2 regions of the Salirhabdus salicampi genome follow, and region 2 is predicted to be linked to the other one. Evidence: predicted binding sites of a transcription regulator. Region 2 holds the regulator's gene; the other holds the start of a gene.
What was found. The regulator CtsR, encoded in region 2, represses protease genes until heat stress. The targets are predictions, from matches to a motif close to ATGGTCAATAAAGGTCAAACA.

Region 1: the regulator CtsR is predicted to act here: its motif matches at 2,111-2,131, upstream of clpP (ATP-dependent Clp endopeptidase proteolytic subunit ClpP).

What each region holds. Positions count from the first base shown of each region.
Region 1 covers NZ_JANBWE010000004.1:113,138-116,531, reverse strand. The annotation lists gene gap (type I glyceraldehyde-3-phosphate dehydrogenase) at 1-296, opposite strand, end outside; gene NLW78_RS12470 (sugar-binding transcriptional regulator) at 337-1,368, opposite strand; gene NLW78_RS12465 (glutaredoxin family protein) at 1,503-1,751, opposite strand; tRNA gene NLW78_RS12460 (tRNA-Arg) at 1,869-1,940, opposite strand; gene clpP (ATP-dependent Clp endopeptidase proteolytic subunit ClpP) at 2,187-2,774, shown strand; gene NLW78_RS12450 (HPr family phosphocarrier protein) at 2,857-3,111, opposite strand; gene whiA (DNA-binding protein WhiA) at 3,255-3,394, opposite strand, start outside.
Region 2 covers NZ_JANBWE010000006.1:69,444-72,837, forward strand. The annotation lists gene clpC (ATP-dependent protease ATP-binding subunit ClpC) at 1-93, opposite strand, end outside; gene mcsB (protein-arginine kinase McsB) at 107-1,174, opposite strand; gene mcsA (protein-arginine kinase activator protein McsA) at 1,174-1,722, opposite strand; gene NLW78_RS14655 (CtsR family transcriptional regulator) at 1,737-2,201, opposite strand; gene NLW78_RS14660 (MgtC/SapB family protein) at 2,399-3,049, opposite strand; rRNA gene rrf (5S ribosomal RNA) at 3,268-3,383, opposite strand.

The sequences.
Region 1 (3,394 bases), on a different contig from region 2:
CGTCCAGTTGATTCAATCACAACTTCAACGCCCAGGTCACCCCAACCTAATTGAGCAGGATCACGCTCTGAAAGTACTTTAATTTCATGTTCACCTACCACTAAGTTAGATCCGTTAACTGTAACATCTTGATCAAGTTTGCCATGTACAGAGTCATATTGTAAAAGGTGTGCAAGCATTTCTGCGTCGGTTAAATCGTTAATCGCTACAATTTCAACCTCATCATTTTTTAAAGCCGCACGAAATACGTTACGCCCAATACGTCCAAAACCGTTAATACCTACTTTTACTGCCATTGTTAAAATCCTCCTTAAAAGATATATAGATCATTTTTATTTATATAGAAAGGGAATTTCCCTTTACAAGCATTGTTGCTGCTGCTTCATCAGTAATCAGTACTGTACAGTGCGCTAATTTAAAATAAGAAGCGATAGCATCAGCTTTAGAAGCACCACCAGCTACAGCAATCACATGGGGAATTGTTTCCAAATTCTCCACTTGAAGTCCAACTGTACGCACTTTATGAATAATTTCACCACTTTTGTCAAAATAATACCCAAATGCCTCACCAACAGCATGAGCATCTTTTAACTTTTCCAGTTGTTGGGCAGGCGTTTTTCTTCTCTCTGCCATAGTCATAGCGTCACCGATACCATGAATGACCACATCTGCCTGACGAATCGTTTCTAAGATTTCTTTAACTGCTGGTTCCTCTATTAATGTGTGGTAAGACTCTTCACTTATCGGGTCTGGAACATATAAGAGCCTGTATGTACCTTTTGCTTTTTGTGCCATTTCAACACAGATCGTATTCGCTTGATTTTCCACTTGCTCTCCTAGTCCACCCCGAGATGGTACAAATAAACAATTTTCATAATTTAGAGGCTTCATCGACTTTGCGACAGCGGACATTGTAGATCCGCCGGTGACCGCAATCGTCATATGCTCTCCTAAAATTTGTTGAAGAAACTTTACACAAGCTTTCCCTAATTCTTGTTTTACCCGAGAAACATCATCACTATTACCAGGAACAACAATTACTTGTTGTAAATTGAATTTCTTTCGTAATTGTTCCTCTAAATCATCTAAACCCGATAGTTGGTTCATCACCGACGACAATTGTTCTACTAGATGAGTTCCTTCAGGTGTAATTGTCATTCCCTTTGCATTCACATCGACAAATCCTTGTTCCTGGAAGAACTCGACGTCCGAACGGATAAGTCGCTCTGGGTTATCGGTTTGTTCAGCTAAACTTCTACGGCCGATTGGTTGTAATAAACTTATAATCTTTAACAACTGGTAACGACGTTCCAATACGGTTAAAACATCCGGAGCAATTTTCTGTTGTAGTCGAATAATCTCTTGCATAAACAAGCTCCTTTGCCATTTGCTTCTGGGACTTATTTTGTCCCGCTATGGCATATAGTGTCCCAGTTAGACCAAAAAAATATAACCTTTTTTAGCAGTTTTAATTTTAACAGTTCTTTCCCTTATATGCAATGTTATGTAATCGTTTCTTTCAACAATTGTTCAACTTTTCCATAATTGAGATGCGCACCGTCTAATTCCTTGTTCTTTATCCTTATGACCGGAATTGATAAATGGTACTTTTCAAGCAAATATGGGTCTTGGTATATGTCAATTTCCTCAATAGTAAAATCATAATCGTCTCGAAATAGAAAAAGCAGCTCTTTTGCTTCATCACATAAAGGGCATCTTTCTTTTATATATAATGTGATTGTCGTATTCATTTTCAGCACCCCTTTCATTCATCTCACCTACATAACATTCTAACATGTATACATATAATCTATCGTACACAAAAAGCCTCTTTTGCATTTATGCAAAAGAGGCTTTCATTTAAGGAGCGCCCTCGGAGGGAATCGAACCCCCATTACAAGAACCGGAATCTTGCGTGTTATCCGTTACACCACGAGGGCAGTTATTATAAAAACGGCATTTTTTATTATACTTTTCAAAGCGAAAAAACGCAAGGGATATAACTGAAAATACCCGTATACTTCTACTATTTTTAGGTGAAAATAGAAATATTACATAGAACAACAGGAATGTTTGCTTTCACCTTGAATATTATGTACAGAAGGGTTTTTGTTTGACCTTTACTGACCAACTCTGTATCATAAAAGTATAGTTTAGTTAGCTAGATAAAAAAAGGAGGAGTTACTATGCACTTAATTCCAACAGTAATAGAACAAACAAACCGCGGTGAACGTGCTTACGATATTTACTCAAGATTGTTAAAAGACCGCATCATTATGCTAGGGAGTGCAATTGATGATAATGTTGCAAACTCAGTAGTTGCCCAATTGCTATTTTTAGCTGCAGAAGATCCTGAAAAGGATATCTCTCTATACATCAATTCACCTGGTGGCTCCATTACAGCAGGTATGGCGATTTACGATACAATGAACTTCATTAAACCAAATGTATCGACGATTTGTATCGGTATGGCTGCATCAATGGGTGCTTTCCTATTAGCTGCAGGTGAAAAAGGAAAACGCTATGCTCTTCCAAATAGTGAAGTAATGATTCACCAACCATTAGGCGGAACGCAAGGTCAAGCAGCAGACATTCAAATTCATGCGAAACGTATCGTTGAAATGCGCGATAAAATTAATAAAATCTTATCCGATCGCACAGGTCAACCACTTGAAGTGATTGAGCGTGACACGGATCGTGATAACTTTATGTCTGCCGAACAAGCACTTAAATACGGACTTGTAGACAAAGTAATGGAAAGTAAAAACGACTAACATGATTAAAACCCTTGTCATAATGACAAGGGTTTTGTTATATCGAAATTGCTCAACAACTCACAAATGTGATTAGAAAATATTATTCTTCTATTACGAAAGTCGAAAGCTTTTCTAACGCTTCTTCTGCGTCATCACCATCAGCTTGTAAAACAATGTCTTCCCCATTTCCGACAGCAAGGCTCATTAAGCCCATGATGCTTTTCGCATTCACACGCTTTCCGTCTTTTTTTAAATAAATATCTGCAGAAAATTGATTTGCCTCTTGAACAAATTTAGCAGCAGGTCTTGCTTGTAGACCAGCTGTTAACTGGACCGTAACTGTTCTCTCTATCACCGTCATTCCCCTCCCAATCGTTCCAATGGTGTAAACGTTATTCTATGAATATAAGAAAAGACGCTTTCAAAATGAAAGCGTTTTATTTTTTCTGTTATTATATCATGAACAGTTAGGAAATGGAATTTTTATGATGAAACATTTTACGTAATGGCACCTTTTCTTACCTTCTCGGCAAATTCATCAATTTTACGTAATCGATGATTGATGCCAGATTTACTAATGTTCCCTGATAACAACTCTCCAAGTTCCTTTAATGTAACATCTTGGTTTTCCAACCGAA
Region 2 (3,394 bases):
TGTTCCAATGTTATTGTGACCTAGTCTTACTGCTTCTTCTTGTGCTAATGCTAATACTTTTTGTGCTCTCTCTGTAAATCGTCCAAACATCATTGAGCCATCCTCCTTACGATTGTTCTAAATTTAATCTTTCGCGAATCAATGTTGCTCTTCGTACGTCACGTTCATCAGGTGTTAAAGTTTTCTTTGCATATTGCTGTAAAAAACCTGGTTGTGTTAATATCATTAACTCATTCAAGATTGTTTTCGGTATATGCTGAATTAAGCCTAAATCTATGCCTAATCGAACATCAGACAAACATTTTGATGCTTCTTTTGATTGAATAATACGACTATTGGTTAATACACCATATGAACGGAAAATCTTATCTTCTAATTGAATCCCTGAGTTGTTCATCACTCTTTTTCGAGCGTTACGTTCTTGTTCAGTAAGTTGTTGAACAACACTTTTTAAATCCTCGACAATATCTTTTTCAGACTTACCTAATGTGATTTGATTAGAAATTTGAAAAATGTTTCCTAATGCTTCTGAACCTTCCCCATAAATACCTCTAACAACTAAACCTAATTGGTTAATAGCTGGTATAATTCGATTCATCTGTTGCGTCATAACTAATGCGGGGAGGTGCATCATGACTGAAGCTCGAAGGCCTGTTCCTACGTTGGTAGGGCAACTCGTTAGATAACCCCTTTTTTCATCAAAGGCATACGTAATTTTTTCTTCTAGCCAATCATCTAGCTTTGAAGCTTGGTCTAGTGCCTCATCTAGTTGAAAACCCGGGTAATATAACTGGATTCGAATATGATCTTCTTCATTAATCATGATTGATACCTGTTCATTTTGGGATATTAAAGCTGCACCTGATTCGGTGTTATCCACTAAATTTGGACTAACTAGGTGCTTCTCTACTAATACCCTTTTTTGGATGTTTTCTAAACTAGACATCGGAACGATTTCAAAACTTTTATATTTACCAAAGGATTGCTTTTCAAACTGTTGCTGAAAAAATTCTAAAATTTTATTTAACGACCCTCGTGAAGCACTAATTGGAAATGGTACTTGATCAAAATTTCTAGCTAATCTAATTCGACTGCTTAATACGATATCACTATCAGGGCCTTCTTCCTTCATCCACGGACTTATTGCCTCATTAATAAATTGTTGCAATGACATTACGAATCACCGTCCTTGTCATTACGTAACTTTTGTTCTAATGTGCGGATTTCATCCCTAACTTTGGCTGCCTGCTCAAATTCTTCCTTTTCAATAAGAGACTGAAGTTTTACTTTATATTGCTCAATTTGCTTTCGGATATGGATGTCTCCACCTATCCTTTTCGGTATTTTCCCATCGTGCTTAGTATTACCACTATGGACCCTTCGCAATATTGGGTTTAAACGTTCATTGAACGTTTTATAGCAGTTGGCACATCCGAATTTTCCGGTAGAGGTAAATTGTTCATATGTCATACCACATTTTTCACACTTCAATTGATCTACAGCTGTAGAAAACGTATTAGGATGCCCACCTGCAAAGGAACTTGAATCAAAATTAAACAGACCTGACAATAAGTTATGAATGGAAAAGTTACTGTCACCATTATCCATATATCCTTTGTCTTGGGCACAGTATTGGCAAAGGTGTACTTCCGTCTTCTCTCCGTTCACCACTTGTGTAAGGTGAACAGTAGCGGGCCGTTTGTTACACTCTTGGCATTCCATTGGTACATCCCCCTTTATTGCCTATATTTTAAACACGCCAACATTGCCGTTAATATCTTAGATCTTAATTCATCCCTTAATGGCAATGGCAACGTTAAAACTTCACGGCTTAATGCACTTAACATTAGCTTTGCTTCCTGTTTATTCACTAATTGTTCCTCGATTAACCGATCGACAATGTGGAATGATGCTTGTTGGGATACTTTAGGTTTTGCCAACTGAATCATGTCATCCAGTAATTTTGCTTTCTCCTGTGGTTTTACTCGAATAATGCGTATATATCCTCCCCCACCTCTTTTACTTTCTACAATATATCCCTTTTCCAAGGTGAAGCGAGTTTTTATTACATAATTGATTTGAGAAGGCACGCATTGAAAACGATCTGCAAGTTCACTTCGTTTCACTTCAATTACGTTTTGTTGACTGGAATTTATAACATCTTTTAAGTAGGCTTCGATAATGTCAGATATGTTCCGCATGTTCCTCCACCTTACCTTCATTTTGACTTTGACTATCTTTGACTATACTTATATTATATCCAGAATGAAGGAAATTGCAAACAATTCGTTTATGAATTTACCCTTTATTTAACATCATATCCTACTTTAAATAGAAAAAACCTCTCCGCGTAATTTTGTCTAGCACAGAGAGGTTTTTCGTAACGAGGATGCTACCGTTACAATTTTGAAATGGATTGTACACCATCAATCTTTGTTAATTCATTTAATAATTTGCCATAATGAATATTTTGTTCCGGTTCCATTTCAATAATAACGGTTCGTTCACTAGGACTATTTTTCTCAATCTCCATCTTACTTATCGACCAGTTATGTTCATTAAAAATTGTGATAACTTCTTCTACTTTTTCTTGTGAATTAATAATTAAGCGAACAACGTTTTTATGACGATCTTTGCGAAAAAAACGGTCAAAATGGTTTAAGAAAATGAGGCTTAAAAGTACAACAATAGTTGTTAATACAGCTGGAGCATACATTCCTGCACCAACAATCAGCCCTAACCCTGCAACTGTCCATATCGAAGCAGCAGTAGTTAAACCTTTTATTGTTACACCATGCACCATTATAGTACCTGCCCCTAAAAAGCCAATTCCACTTATAACGTAAGATGGAATTCGGGCAGGGTCAAACCGAATGTTTGGATGTTTATCAATATATTGATCAAAGCCATATAACGACAAAAGCATCATGAGACAAGCACCTATACCAACAAGAATATGGGTACGGAAACCTGCTGAATGGTTTTTAAGCTCGCGTTCAAACCCTATTACACCAGAGAGTATAGCGGCAATTGTGAGACGAAGCATCATGATATCAAAATCTTCACCGAACCATTGTACAACTTGATTGCCTACCCCATTCGGTTGTCCTCCTTTTTCTATATATACTGAATATCATATGTCATTTTCTAACTATTTTATGTTTCATTTTCATAATCTTTAGCACTCTTTTTATGTAATTAGCCGTTGTTAGTATATCCTTTATTAAAATAAAAAAGCCGAGAAGTATAAAATACTTCTCGGCTTTTGCCCGGCAGCGTCCTACTCTCGCAGGGGAAGAACCCCAACTACCATCGGCGCTGGAGAGCTTAACTTCTGTGTTCGGAATGGGAACAGGTGTGACCTCTCCGCCATCGCCACCGGACTTACAGGATA